2 regions of the Mammaliicoccus sp. D-M19 genome follow, and region 1 is predicted to be linked to the other one. Evidence: riboswitches for the same ligand, from Rfam matches in the RefSeq annotation. Region 1 holds a riboswitch; the other holds the start of a gene.
The links. A riboswitch is a leader RNA that binds a small molecule or an ion and turns the genes downstream of it on or off. The one in region 1 is predicted to bind FMN.

Region 1 (8,169 bases):
TTAATGCTTTAATCGTATCCGCTCTTTCAAAAGCACTTATACCTGTCGTACTTGATGCATGATCAATACTTACAGTAAATGCAGTCTTATATTTATCACCCGTTTCAGTCATCAATTTCAAACCAAATTGTTGGGCAATTTCGCTGCTTATCGGTGCACAGATTAAACCTCTTGCATGTGTAGCCATAAAATTAATCGTTTCAGCTGTTAAATACTCAGAAATTGCGACAAGGTCACCTTCATTTTCTCTATCTTCATCATCTACTACAATAATCGGTTTACCACTTTTAAGTTCTTGTATGGCATCTTCTACGTTATCAAACATGTTATAGCCTCCTAAAATCCTAGATTAAGTAATTTCTCTTCGGATAAATTTGAATGATTTTGTCCTGTTGCTTTCTGCACATATTTAAATAACAAATCCGTTTCAATATGTACACTGTCACCTTGTTTCTTATTAACAAAGATTGTTCGATCTCTCGTTTCAGGAATTAAATGAATTTCAAATTTTTGAGGATATAATTTAAAAATTGTCAAACTAACACCATCAACTGTGATAGATCCTTTATCAATCATTTGATTTAATAAATGCGCTTCTGTAGATATTTCAATAATCCATTCATCTTGTCTCTTTGAAATATGTTTAATAATGCCTTGACCATCTACATGCCCACTTACAAAATGACCACCAAATCTTCCATTTGCTAACATCGCTCTTTCAAGATTTACTTTGTCATTCATTTTCAAATGTTCTAAATAAGTTACTGAGATTGTTCCAGTAATCACTTCCACTTTAAAACAAGAACTTGCTTTCTCAGTAACGGTCAGACAAACACCATTAACAGCAACGGAATCACCTAAAGATAAATCATCCATTATTTCAGTGGCTTCAATTGTTAATGTTTTAACGCCTTGGTTTGTGCTTGTATTCTTGATTACACCAACTGTTTCAATGAGTCCTGTGAACATCTTGTCACTTCTTTCTTAATGTTATTTTAAGATCTCCACCAATGATTTCTGTTGATATAATTTGAAATAATTTACTATTGGATAAAGGAACGATATCTTGCGTTTGATAATATTGATATTTTCCTTGACCACCAATCATCTTCGGGGCTTGATAAATAATTAATTGGTCTACTAAGTCTTGTTCAATAAACTGACTTACAAGTTTAGGACCTGCTTCAACCATCACTTGAGCATATCCATCTTCATATAAATCTTTTATAATCGTTTTTAAATTTGATAAATCACTGTTCTTAACTTTAATATGCTGGTTCTCATACGTGTGAAATGATTCCGAACTCGTTACAACAATAACAGGATTATCTTCATCTTTGAATATTTCATAATCACCACCAAAGTGTGATTGCTCTGTTAAAACAATTCTAGTTGGATTACTTAAATTGGGATTACGAGTAGTTAATAATGGATTATCTTCACGAACTGTCATCCCACCTGTAATAATTGCATCATGTTGTGAGCGCAATTTTAATACATCTTGTTTAACTTCTTTAGATGTAATCCATTTACTTTCTTTGTAATCTGTCGCAACTTTACCATCTAGACTCGTAGAAATTTTCAAAGTAATAAATGGTAATTTCGTTTGTTGTTGATGAAAAAATGCCTCATATAAGTCTTCTGCTCTTTTAGAAGGCTCATGTTTTACATCTATTCCAGCTTCGTACAACATTTCATGACCACTATTTTTAAGAGAACCATCTTTGACTGCATATACAACTGATTGAATACCGTTATCGATAATCGCTTCGGCACAAGGTGGTGTTAAACCATAATGTGAACAAGGTTCTAAAGAAACATATATTGTTGCACCTTGAGCTTCTTCACCTGCCATTTTTAAAGCTTGTATTTCAGCATGTGCTTCACCCTTTTTTAAATGTGCACCAAAACCTATGATTTTATGATCTTTAACAATAACTGCACCAACAGAAGGATTCGTACCCGTCTGTCCTTGTACACGTTCAGCTAAATCAATTGCAAAATCTAAATATTGATTCATTTCTTTACCTCCTAAAAATAAAAACCACCGAAAATCACTTTTCGGTGGTTGGGAGTAAAAATGTATCACGAAATAAGCCTTTTATGAAAAAAGACTTTAACATTTTAAGTATAACGAAATAAGCGTATAGCATACGCTGTCGTCTATTCTTTCTCCCATCCAGACTATACTGTCGGCTTCAGAATGTTACTGAATCAGCCATAAATGAAAATTCACTTATGGGTCGCGGGCTATTATACCGCCGGTTGGGAATTTCACCCTGCCCCGAAAGAATATATTATTAAATTATATATCAGTAATCACTGATGACATCATTCTATACCATTTCACTAAGAATTACAAATGAAGAAGTTAAATTTATATAGTTAGTATTTGTGTGATGGTTTTAAAATGCTGATAACGACGGGCGTTGTGAACACTTTTGACTAAACTTGTTCATAACGAGGGCACTTAGTTACAAAACTCGCCTGAAATGTTACTAAGGATATCCATAGTTACAAAACTCGGCCGAAGTGTTACTATGGACGACCTTAATTACAAAACTACTCAGAAGTGTTAATACTGTATTCTTATTTGTACTTTCAGACAGAACTGCTTCTAACGACATCAGTATTTGCACTTGTTTCCAAACTTGCTAATAACGACCCCAGTATTTGCACTTTGTACCAAAACTGCTTTTAACGCCCCATCACCCTCACACATAAAAATTAGCTTGAGACATTAAACACTGTCTCAAGCTTACATTTCAACTTCCTTTATACTATTTCTTTTTAGATTTCGCCTTTTTAACTTTTTTTCTTTCTTCTAATTCAACGTATAAATCATTTACGGCTCTTACGGATTGATCGACTAATAATGAAACGCCATTTACATCAAAATTAACACCACTTGTTAATTGTCCAATCACTTTTAAATTTGGCATTGTACCGAATTTAGGACTAATAACTTCATTTGAATATGGCATCACTAGAATACCTCCAAATGGATGTGCAGCTATAATTTGCTTGTTCTCTAATCCTTTAATAAAATGCTCTTCTTCTGTCAATTCTGATAAATGTTTTTTAGGACCAGTCGCATTAATAACATAATGATAACTTGTTTCTTCTTGTTCGCCTTCATATTTAATTCTAAATTTACCGTAATATTTTCGTACATTTTCTAATCCTTCTTTAACGACAATGTCTCCATTTTCAATCCATTCGATTAATTGCTTAGCTGATGATTGAGGCATAGGATTCGCATTACGTTTAAAGTGATGTCCATACTTTTCTAAAAATGTCGTTTTATCATCGATTGTCATGGCATTCCATACAGGAATCATATGATGTTTTACTTCTTCAACAAATGATTGAAAATGCCCTACTTCATCTTCATGTCTTAAATCATATTTCATATTCGCTACATTATCTTTTTTAAATCGATAAAGCATTTTTTTCAAGTTAATATTTTGATATTCACATTCTTTCGCAAAGAGGTTTTCTATTTCTTTTAATGGTGCGATACCTTTATGCGTCTTTTTTAACTTTTCTATTGAATCTTTCGTAATATACTTCAAATTGATTTCATGTTTAATACCTCTAACTGTCGGAAATTGAGCATGTCTTGAAGCTACAGTTATTGGAAGTTGTTTATGATTTTCCATTACAAATCTAATGACATCTATTGAACTAAGTCCTGTTCCAATTATCGCAATATCATCATTTTCTTTAACATCACGTAATGCTTTAATTGTTGGATATGGTGATTCAATATACCCTTTTAATCCAGATAAATTGTACGGATCTTTATAAGGTAAAGTACCAATAGTCAAAAAGACATAGTCATACTTTTGGCATACCGCTTCATCATCTTCTATATAGCAGACATCTATTTTATATTGTCCTCTTTCATCTTTAATTTCTTCGACATAGCAACTATCAACTTTATGCTTATGTACGAATATATTATCGTGTTTATTTAATAAGTCATTTAAAATAGACTTCATATAATGGCCAAATACTAATCTTGGTAAATATTTCGCTTTACCATAGTCAAAATCATCATTTTTCTTATACCATTTCTTAAAATCTTTCGTATCATCTGGACTTAAAGACATTTGATTAGCTGGTAAGTTAATGAGTAATCGATCACTATCATTTTGAAATGGCTTACCCATACCCATATCTTCGACACTATCAAATATATCAACCGTAATTTTTTTGAATTTTTTATGTTTTGCTAATTGGTTTAATGTACTAACACCAGCAGTTCCCATTCCTATTATTGCTACTTTCAAATTGTACCCCTCCAAATCTCTCAATGCATAATATGCAAAAATCATTCAATTTTATAAATCTATTATACATGTGGAAAACATAACATGTCTTTATATATAACATTAGTCTCATTCACACTTTTTTTATTTATTCCTTTTTTTAAATAACAATAAACATAAATTACACGATTTGGGCGATTTTCATAATTATGCAACTATTGTGTTATAATAATAAACGTCATTATTATAAATTTCAAAAAAAGGAGAAGTATTATGTTATCAATCCAAGACTTAACTAAAGTTTATCGTGGCGGAAAAAAAGCCGTAGACAGCATCAATATGAAAATTGAATCTGGTGAATTTATCGCTTTTATCGGTACGAGTGGTAGCGGGAAGACAACTGCTTTAAGAATGATTAACCGCATGATAGAGCCAACTAGCGGGACAATTACGCTTGACGGGAAAGATTTAAGCAAGATGAATCCAGTTAATTTAAGAAGAAATATAGGTTATGTCATTCAACAAATTGGTTTAATGCCACATATGACGATACGTGAAAATATCGTTTTAGTACCTAAATTACTTAAATGGACTAAAGAAGAAAAAGAGAAAAAAGCTAAAGAACTTATCAAATTAGTAGACTTACCAGAATCATATTTAGATTTATACCCATCTCAATTATCTGGTGGACAACAACAACGTATTGGTGTTGTAAGAGCACTTGCAGCAGACCAAGATATCATTTTAATGGACGAACCATTTGGTGCTTTAGACCCTATTACAAGAGATACATTGCAAGACCTTGTAAAGACACTTCAACAAAAACTTGGTAAAACCATTATATTTGTAACGCACGATATGGATGAAGCGATTAAATTGGCAGATAGAATTTGTATTATGTCTCAAGGTGAAATCATTCAATTTGATTCACCAAACAATATTTTAAAAAATCCAGCTAATGATTTTGTACGCGAGTTTATCGGTCAAAACAGACTTATTCAAGATAGACCTAACATACGTGTTGTTGATGATGCAATGAAAGATCCAATTGCCATCACTTCTGAGAAGACAATAGACGAAGCTGTTTCGATTATGAGAGAGAGACGTGTAGATACGCTATTTATTACAAATGTAAAAGGTAAACTTGTCGGATATATAGATATTGAAGATTTAAACGAAGGATATCGTAAAAAATCAGACATTATCGATATTATGCATCGAGATATTTATACAGTTAAGACAGGTACGATGCTTCAAGACTCTGTTCGTACAATTTTAAAACGAAATGTGAGATTAATCCCTGTTGTTGATGAACAATATTACATAAAAGGTGTTATAACAAGAGCAAGCTTAGTAGATATTGTTTACGATTCTATATGGGGACAAACCGAGGAAACAGAAGCAACTGAAAAAAGTGATATCAAATAAGGAGTGAAAAATAGTGATTGAATTCTTACAAGTTAACGGAAACGAACTACTTCAGAAGACACTGGAACACTTCTATATTTCATTATTAGCTTTACTTTTAGCAATGATCGTAGCGATACCACTTGGCATTTTATTAACACGAACTAAAAAGTTAGCCAAAGTCGTATTATCTATTGCAAGTGTTCTACAAACCGTTCCGTCATTAGCAGTATTAGCACTTATGATTCCTTTCTTAGGTGTTGGTAAATTACCTGCCATTTTAGCATTATTTATTTATATCTTATTACCGATTTTAAACAACACATATATCGGCATTAATAATGTTGATAAAAATGTTAAAGCAGCTGGACTAAGTATGGGTATGACAAAATTCCAAGAAATGTTCATGATTGAATTACCACTTGCAATATCAGTCATTATGAGTGGCGTTCGTTTATCAAGTGTTTATGCAATCAGTTGGGCAACATTAGCAAGTTTCATTGGTGCTGGTGGTTTAGGTGACTTTATCTTTAATGGTTTGAACTTATACCAACCTGATTTAATTATTGGCGGTGCCATAAGTGTTACATTAATCGCGCTTATTATGGACTTTGTACTTTCTAAAGTTGAACTATGGGTTACACCTAAAGGGTTAAAAGTTTCAAGATAAGGAGGAAATATAAACATGAATAGATATTTTAAATTGTTATTGCCTATCATGGCTTTATCTGTCATTTTATCTGGATGTTCATTACCTTTTCTTGGCGCTTCAGGTGATGAAAACTCAATAAAAATAGGTATGCAAAATACAAGTGAATCACAAATTATGGGACATATTGATAAATTGATGATAGAACATGAAGCTAAAAAAGATAACGTAAAAGAAAATAATATACAGCTTATCAATAATTTAGGATCATCAACTGTTACATTTAATGCTCAAAATAGTGGAGATGTTAACATTTCAAGTGCTAGATATACGGGAACTGATTTAACAGGTGCATTGGGTAAAGATCCTATCACTGATCCTAAAAAAGCTTTAAAAGTAGTGAGAGATGCATTCGATAAAGATTATGACCAAAAATGGTATGGTTCATATGGTTTTGAAAACACTTATGCCATGATGGTTACGAAAGAAACAGCTAAGAAATACAATCTGAAAAAAGTTTCAGACATGAAAAAAGTATCAAATAAATTAGAAGCTGGCGTTGACTCATCTTGGATGAAACGTCCTGGAGATGGATACCCAGCATTTAAAGAAAAATATGGTTTCGATTTTAAACGTACTCGTCCAATGCAAATTGGCCTTGTATATGATGCGTTAAACACAGGTAAAATGGACGTTGTATTAGGTTATACAACAGACGGAAGAATTGCGAGCTATGATTTAGTTGTGCTTGAAGATGACTTGAATTTCTTCCCTCCTTACGATGCAAGTCCATTAGTTACAAAATCTTTAATTAAAGAAAAACCTTACGTTGATCGCGCAATGAATAAATTAAGAGGAAAAATCTCTACAGAACAAATGCAAAAATTAAACTACGAAGCAGATAATAACCTTAAAGAACCTGCTGTAGTAGCTGAGGAATTCCTTAAAAAGCACAATTATTTTGACGATGAAAAGGATGGTGAGAAATAGTGGTTGATAATCATGTATGGTCACAATTAGTCGATTATTACGCAACAAATGGTGGATATATATTTCAACTTTTCCTAACTCATTTACTTATTTCTGTTTATGGTGTGTTATTTGCGGTTATAATAGGTATACCAGTAGGCATTTTCATTGCTAGATATTCTAAATTATCTGGCTTTGTCATTTCGCTAGCTAATATTATTCAAACAATCCCAGCACTTGCCCTACTTGCGATATTAATGCTTGTGATGGGACTTGGTTCAAACACTGTTGTAATGACAGTATTCTTATACGCGTTGTTACCGATTATCAAAAATACGTATACGGGTATTAATAACGTAAGTTCAAGTATTAAAGATGCTGGTAAAGGTATGGGTATGACATCACGTCAAATCTTAACGATGGTTGAACTTCCCCTTTCGTTATCAGTAATGATTGGTGGTATAAGAATCGCATTCGTTATTGCAATTGGTGTTACTGCAATCGGATCATTTATTGGATCGTCTACACTTGGTGATATCATTATTAGAGGTACAAACGCTACTGATGGTACATCACTTATTTTAGCCGGTGCAATCCCTACCGCTTTACTAGCAGTACTAAGTGATTTAATATTAGGCTTTATTGAAAAGAAATTAGACCCAACAAAGAGAAAGCAAAAAGGTCCACAACCTCAAACACTTTCGGAGTGATATTAAATGAAATTTATATTAAAAGTAATTGTATCAACTATTGTTATTTTAATACTTTCACCTAAGAAAAAACTTAAATAATTTACATTAATAACTTATGTAATTATATAATTTTTTGCTATTATGAATTGCATAGTGTTAGTATAGTTAAAACAAAGGA
Region 2 (8,169 bases), 310 kb from region 1:
TTTAAACAAAATTGCTAAGAACTACGAAACAAAAGCTACTTTGTATAAAAACAGTCAAGAAGAAGTGATTGGGTCAGATGCTAATCTAAAAGAAGTCGCTTCAGATTCAATTAAAGTCAATCATCCGTTAAAATATGATCACTTACAATTTTATCAAAGTAGCTTTGACAACTCGTTGTTAAAAGATATGACATTTAACTTAAAAACAAAAGATGGTAAACCTTTAGGAAAACCATTTACAGTTAATTTGGAAAGTCCGAAAAAGACTTATAAAATAACAGATGATTTAACAGTTAAGTTAAGAAGTTATGCACCCGATTACGAAAAAATAGAAAATGGTGTACTTGCAACTAAATCTCCAAATCCGAATAATCCAGCTTTTGTGTTTGAAGTAACTGATAAAGGTAAACAATCAGAATTTAGTTTCTTAAGAATTAAAGAATCACAAGATATATCTAAAGATAATAAATACGATGTGAAATTTGCGAATGCAACAAATCAATGGGCAACAGTGTTGGCAGTAAAGAAAGACTTAACACTTCCAATATTATTTACAGGTTTCGTTATCTTCTTATTAGGTTTAGCAGTTGGATCATATATTAACCATAGACGTATTTGGATTAATACTGATAACGGTGAATTTAATATCGCTGCACATACAAATAAGAATTATTATGGTTTCTCAAAAGAGATTAACCAAGTCTTAGATAAACACCACATTTCACATATAGAAGATACTAAACAAGACATTCACGAAAGTAAGGAGGCAAACAATGGATAAAGATATGTTTTTAAATATTAGTAATATTAGTTTATATTCTGCATTTATTTTATACTTAGTTGCGATTGTCCCATATTCATTTTCAATCCGTTCACCTAAGAAAAGAGCAGAAAAAGTAGGGGTGACATTAACTGTCATCGGCTTTGTATTACAAATTCTATACTTTATTACTAGATGGATTGCTGCGGGACATGCACCAGTAAGTAATATGTATGAATTCTTAACGATGTTTGGCATTATGATGGTAGGTGGCTTCCTCGTTATTTACTCTATATATAAGACACCTATTTTAGCGCTATTCGTATTACCAATTGCGATGTTGTTAATTGCATATGCAAGTATGTTCTCTAGAGATGTTTCGCCGTTAATTCCTGCGTTACAATCTAGTTGGTTAGCAATTCACGTTATAACAGTAACGATTTCATATGGTATTTTATCAATCAGCTGTATAGCAGGATTAATTTATTTATTTGCAGCTGTTAGTCCAGAAGAAAAATCTATACATAGTTTCTTTGTAGAAGTCATTATGTATTTCATTGTTATTGTAATTGGGTTTATATTAACAACGATTATTATGAAAGATATCGTTGGTTACGATGACACTTATTTCTTTATCGATAAAAATGATAATAACTCTGTTCAACATTATCATCTTCCAGCATTTGTAACACAACAAGATAGTTTACTTGTAGATCATGTTTCTGGTAGTGATTATGAACCAAAAGAAAGAACAGATATCTTAAAATGGAGCAAGATTGAATTACCTGCTGTTATCAATTCACAAAAATTAAACACAGTCGTTTGGTCAATTGTAGTTGGTACGGTCTTGTATGGTATACTAAGATTGATTTTGAAAGGCAAGACTTTGTTTAGTCTTATCAAACCACTTACGAAAAAAGTCAATCTATCCTTGATGGATGAAATAGGATATCGTTCAGTAATCATTGGCTTCCCATTATTTGCACTTGGCGGAATATTATTCGCTAGTATCTGGGCACAAATGGCTTGGAGTAGATATTGGGGCTGGGATCCTAAAGAAGTTTGGGCGCTTATAACATTCTTATATTATGCGATATTCTTACATTTAAGATTAGGTAAAGGTTGGGAAGGCAGAAAATCAGCATGGTTAGCTGTTGGTGGCCTTGCAATCATTCTATTTAATGTTATTGCCGTTAACTTAATAGTAGCTGGTTTACATTCTTATGCTTAAAAAATGCTAGAAGGGAGTCAACGAAGCATGACAGATCGTATTTTAGTAGTAGATGATGAAGATAGAATTCGAAAATTAGTTAAAATGTATCTCGAAAGAGAAGGTTATGAGACTGATGAAGCGGATAATGGCCAAGATGCCTTAGATAAAGCTTTAAATGAAGATTATGACTGCATATTGTTAGACTTAATGTTACCTGAAATAGATGGAATTGAAGTTTGTAAGAGAGTAAGAGAAACAAAATCAACACCTATTATTATGCTAACAGCTAAAGGTGAAGAAAATAATCGCGTTGAAGGTTTTGAAATTGGGGCAGACGATTATATCGTCAAACCATTTTCACCTAGAGAAGTTGTCTTACGTGTAAAAGCATTACTAAGACGTACAACGAATCATTCAATGGTTAATCAAACTAATACAGCTAAAGATTTAATTGTATTTGAAAACTTAGTCATTGATAATGACGCACATCGTGTATTAGCAGATCAAAAAGAAGTGAATTTAACGCCTAAAGAGTATGAATTATTATTATATTTAGCAAAATCACCTGATAAAGTATTTGATAGAGAACAACTGTTAAAAGAAGTTTGGCACTATGAATTTTATGGTGATTTAAGAACAGTTGATACGCATGTTAAAAGATTGCGTGAAAAGTTAAATAGAGTTTCTGAAGATGCTGCACAAATGATTCATACTGTATGGGGCGTCGGTTATAAGTTTGAGGTTCCTGAATAATGAATCGGTTAAATAGTGTTGTTGTAAAACTGTGGTTATCTATTATTTTAATAGTAACGACAGTTTTACTTTTATTAAGCGGATTTCTTATAACTTTCTTACAATCTTATAATACATCTACTACAGGTGAAAATTTGTATAATAATGCAAGCAAAATAGAGCGTTTATTACTGAGTTCACATGAAAAAGCTTCAGCTATCGATTATGCAAGAGAACTCGTTGAAGACCCAGCCGGACTCATTATCGTTAAAAATAGCGATGATCTAACAGCAAAGTCTGAAGATCCATTAAAAGAAGTTATGATCAACGAGATTAGAACAAATCATGCATTCGATAAAGTGTTTAACGAAGATAAACATGTATTGAAAGAAATCAATTTAACTTATAACAGTGAAAAACATCAATATATTTTATTAGGATATCCTTCTCGAGCTTTTCCTGAAGAAGATGCAGGTATCTTTTTATTCCAAGATATCAATTCTATTAAAGAAGCTCAAAATGTCGTCACACTTAGTATACTTGTTTCAGCCATTATATTATTAATCGTGAGTACGGTCTTTGCATTCTTCCTTTCAAACAGAATAACGAAACCTTTAATTCAACTGAAACATGCTGCCTTTAAAGTTGCTAAAGGTCACTATACTGAAAAAGTACCAATTTATACGCGTGATGAAATAGGCGAGCTCGGTTTAGCATTTAATAAAATGAGTAAAGATATACGTACTAACATAGATGATGTTAAATCAAAAAATAATATACAAGAAAAACTCATTAATTCAATGATAGATGGTGTGCTAGGCATCAATGATAAGAATGAAATCATTATTTCTAACTCCAAAGCTGACACATTCTTAAAAGAAGTAAAAGAGTTTAATCATGTTGATATATCTACTCAAAGAAATGACACATTTAAAGAAAAGAATACGCAGTTTTTCGAATACGAATTGGGTCATAAATATTATGTCGTGATATCAACATATATCGATAGTATTCAAAATGATGGTTCATCAGGTATAGTCGTAATCATTCGTGATATGACAGACGAACACCATATGGATCAAATGAAAAAAGACTTTATCGCAAGTGTTTCACACGAATTAAGAACACCAATTTCTATGTTACAAGGTTATACTGAGGCAATTGTTGATGGTATTGTAACAGAGAAGAAAGATGTAGATGATTTCTTATATATTATTTTAGATGAGTCTAAAAGACTAAGTAGATTGATAAATGAATTATTAGAAGTCGCAAAAATGGATGCTGAAGGTATTAAAGTTCATTTAGATGACTTTAATATTTCTACATTAATGAACAAAATTGATACTAAATTCTTACCACAAGCAAGAGAAAATGGTTTGAATTTATCCGTTAAACATATTGGAAATCTTACAAATTGGTATGGTGATAGTGATCGTGTCGAGCAGATTTTAACAAATTTAATCGATAACGCGATTAGATACACACATCAAAATGATTCTATTAATGTCGTCTTTGATGATACAGATGAAGAAGACTTTGTTATAACTGTCCAAGATAGTGGCGTAGGTATTGCTAAGGAACATTTAGAACAAATATTTGATCGTTTTTATAAAGTTGACGCTTCTCGCACGAGAGGTAAACACGGAACAGGACTTGGCCTCTTTATCGTCCAAAAAATTATAGATGCACATCATGGTACGATTAAAGTTGATAGTAAAGAGGGTGAAGGTACTCAATTTACAATAACTTTACCAAAAGTTTAAATTGTTGAGTTATTTAGATGAAAATACCTGACCAATGTGCTAATATATATTTTGTAATTAAAACTAAATAAAAAATTCATCTTCGGGGTTTGGTGTAATTCCATACCGGCGGTTAAAGCCCGCGACCCAATATATGTATGTATATTGGCTGACTTAGTGAAATTCTAAGGCCGACAGTTAAAGTCTGGATGGGAGAAGATGGAGGGAAAATCTAGTCTTGACTAGGTTTATTTTGCGATAATTTTTCCTCCTATTCTTACGAGATGAATAGGAGGTATTTATATGTCTAACGATAACAAAACAAAACGCTTACTCACTGTAAGTATGCTCATCGCAATCAGCTTTATTTTGATGTTTTTGAAATTTCCATTACCATTTTTACCACCATATTTAACAATGGATTTCAGTGATATTCCTGTGCTTGTCGCAACATTTGCGTTTGGTCCAGTTTCAGGTATATTAGTAGCATTATTTAAAAACGTATTGAATTTCTTAATTGTGTCTCATGAACCGATTGGAAATACGGCTAACTTTTTAGCATCAATATGTCTCGTAATTCCGACTTATTATTTCTATCGCATGAAAAAAACAAAATTATTTATGGGATATGGATTAGCAGTTGGTACAATCTTGATGACAATTCTTATGAGTTTAATGAATTACTTTGTTCTATTACCTTTATACGGACAAATTATGAATCTTGCAGATATCGCACATAATTTAAAATTAATCGTATCTACCGGTATTATTCCATTCAATTTAATTAAAGGTATTGTCATTTCAGTCATATACATTTTAATATTTGATAAACTTAAATCTATTATAAAATAAAGAAAGGCTAGGACCTCGCGTCCTAGCCTTTCTCATATATATTATTCGAACTTAAGTGCGTCTCCGTCGAATGATTCATCTGCTATTTTAATTGAATCTGTCGGACAACCTTCGAAAGCATCTTCCATATCTTCTAATAATTCCTCTGGGACAGCTTCGATTCCCTTATTGTCGTCTAGTATTACGTAGGCGATTCCCTCATCATCATAGTCGTATATATCAGGGGCAGCTGCTCCACATGCGCCACATGCTATACATGTATCCATATCTACTATTGTGTATTTAGCCAAAATTTTCGCCTCCTTTAAAAAACATGCTACACTTATTATACATACTTATTTTAGTGATAACACTTATATATTTCAACATATTTATGTTATTTGAGGTGACTTATTTGAAACAGATTATACTGAAAACCCTTTCCATAAAGCATGAAAACAAAACTGATAAAAGTATTTATAATATTTTAATCGGTAAAAAGACCCATCAAACATATTTTGATGCAACGATTGAACATTTAAAATTGTATTATGGCTGTTTGCCAAATTTGAAATTTGAACAATTCGAACAAATTATTAACGAACCTATAGAACATATTGATGAGCCAATTATAGGCGACTTTTTCTATAGTCAGGCCATTCAATCTGTTAATACAATCTTATTATTAACTCAGATGATTAGTCAAAAAAAGCATAACCATTTAACGTATCAACCGATCATCAATGATAAAGAGATACAATTTAAAGCTAAAGAAATTTATGTACTTATTAAAGAAATAGGTGAAGATCATTTTATAGAAGAAATTTATCAGTTATTTGAAGACATGAATACATACTTCCAAACAATATATATTCACTATTTATTAGCTGGTTTTCGAGAAACGCCTTATACAATTGAACAAATTTCATTGATTGAAGAAATTGGTATAATGGATTTAAGAGAACATTTAGTAGAAGAATATCAATTTATCCAAGTAGCGATACAAAATAAAGAACGTTATCCAATATTATCTCAGATTAACTATCAACCGATGTTAAACCAACAAACGTTCACTACATATGAATTATTAAATCGCACATATGATATGGATCAACTCGCAAATATCAAACGTGTTAAGACACATACAATTCACGACCATATTATAGAGATGTATATTAAAGGTTATTTAAATGATAAGAATTTATATATTAATGATGACCAATACGCAAGATTTGTAGAAGTTATTCAACAAACACCTAATCAAAATTTAAAATTTTACTATGAAGCGTTAAATGATTTTACATATTTCGAAATCAAACTCATGTATGTTTTGTATGCAATGGAGGGATTAAATGCTACAACAAGAACTTAAAAAGTATTTTGGATATGATGATTTTAGAAGTGGGCAAGAGGAAACAGTCCAAAACATATTAGACGGCCATGATGTGTTGAGCATCCTTTCAACTGGCGCTGGGAAAAGTTTGTGTTATCAATTGCCAGCTTATATAACAGGGGGCAGAGTGCTCATTATTTCTCCACTTATTTCTTTAATGGATGATCAAGTCGTTCAAATGAAATTAAATGGTGAGAAGAATGCTGTTGCGATCCATTCTGCTATTGATAAAAAAGAAAGGACAGACATATTTAGAAACTTATCAAATTATCAATTTATATTTTGTAGCCCGGAATTTATATATGAAGAACATAATTTTAAACGCTTTAAATCTATTGGTTTTAAGTATATTGTTCTAGATGAAGCACATTGTCTAAGTGAATGGGGCTTTGATTTTAGGCCACATTATGCACTGATTTCAAAAGTCACACAATACTTTAACCAAGCACAAGTTATCGCGTTATCTGCGACTTTGACAGAAAAGATGATGCAAGATATAGAAGTGATTACAAAGCGCAAATTTAAAATACATAAAGAAGGACTCAATCGTTCAAATATTATGTACCATCATGTTAATTTTGATGATGAAAAAGAAAAAGATCATTATCTATTAGACACTATAAAAGACTCAGGACCAACCATTATCTATGTGTCATCTAAGAAGAAATGTCATGAATTAGCTGAATTGATTTATAAAGAAGGATTTTTAACAGGGATTTATCACGGAGATTTAAACTACCAAGAAAGAACAACTGTACAAACACAGTTTATTAATAATGATATTAAAATCATCGTCGCCACAAGTGCATTTGGAATGGGTATTAATAAACAAGATGTACGAACCGTTATTCATTACCATTTACCTACGTCACCTTCAAAATATGTACAAGAAGTAGGACGTGCAGGGCGTGATGGCGAAGCTTCTCAAGCAATTAGTTTATTTACATCAAGTGATATTCATATTTTAAGCCATTTAGCTAATGAGCATGGAATTGATATAGATATGCTTAATTTATTCGAACAAGGGTATCAACTAAATGAGGAGATATCTAAAAATATCCAGTATCTTCTTGAATTATATCCACTTAACCAATTAAAAGAGAAAATCCAAGCTGAGCAGAACCAAAAACAATATGCATTTAGTTTTATGAGAAATTATATTCAAATCGATACATGTAGACGCACGTATTTAATGAACTATTTTAATGAACATGTGACTCAAGATAATCATTGTTGTGACAATTGTAAGAATGCAAATTTATTAAAATTACCAAATATAAAAGAAGTCAAATACAAAACCTCTTATAAAAATAGATTAAATGCAATATTTTAATAGGATTGCTTTACTTGGTAAGTTCAACAAGGATATAATAAAGTATAATTCAATATATACAAAAAGATAATGATGAGGTGAGTTTATTGTCTAAAGATAATTTTAAAGACGAATTCGAAAAAAGTCGTCAAAAGATAGAACGACCTGAAGACAAGACACAAGAAG

Region 2: another riboswitch for FMN. It lies ahead of LQ675_RS07770 (ECF transporter S component); the one in region 1 lies ahead of ribD (bifunctional diaminohydroxyphosphoribosylaminopyrimidine deaminase/5-amino-6-(5-phosphoribosylamino)uracil reductase RibD).

What each region holds. Positions count from the first base shown of each region.
Region 1 is NZ_JAJNHW010000002.1:127,289-135,457, reverse strand. Features, by position in the region: gene LQ675_RS06255 (bifunctional 3,4-dihydroxy-2-butanone-4-phosphate synthase/GTP cyclohydrolase II) at 1-325, opposite strand, end outside; gene LQ675_RS06250 (riboflavin synthase) at 337-969, opposite strand; gene ribD (bifunctional diaminohydroxyphosphoribosylaminopyrimidine deaminase/5-amino-6-(5-phosphoribosylamino)uracil reductase RibD) at 974-2,020, opposite strand; FMN riboswitch at 2,164-2,296, opposite strand; gene LQ675_RS06240 (FAD/NAD(P)-binding protein) at 2,781-4,295, opposite strand; gene LQ675_RS06235 (betaine/proline/choline family ABC transporter ATP-binding protein) at 4,548-5,702, shown strand; gene LQ675_RS06230 (ABC transporter permease) at 5,716-6,351, shown strand; gene LQ675_RS06225 (osmoprotectant ABC transporter substrate-binding protein) at 6,367-7,320, shown strand; gene LQ675_RS06220 (ABC transporter permease) at 7,320-8,009, shown strand.
Region 2 is NZ_JAJNHW010000002.1:436,869-445,037, forward strand. Features, by position in the region: gene resB (cytochrome c biogenesis protein ResB) at 1-781, shown strand, start outside; gene ccsB (c-type cytochrome biogenesis protein CcsB) at 774-1,991, shown strand; gene LQ675_RS07760 (response regulator transcription factor) at 2,019-2,726, shown strand; gene LQ675_RS07765 (ATP-binding protein) at 2,726-4,468, shown strand; FMN riboswitch at 4,543-4,672, shown strand; gene LQ675_RS07770 (ECF transporter S component) at 4,751-5,299, shown strand; gene LQ675_RS07775 (ferredoxin) at 5,341-5,589, opposite strand; gene LQ675_RS07780 (helix-turn-helix domain-containing protein) at 5,694-6,650, shown strand; gene LQ675_RS07785 (RecQ family ATP-dependent DNA helicase) at 6,631-8,004, shown strand; gene LQ675_RS07790 (LysM peptidoglycan-binding domain-containing protein) at 8,091-8,169, shown strand, end outside.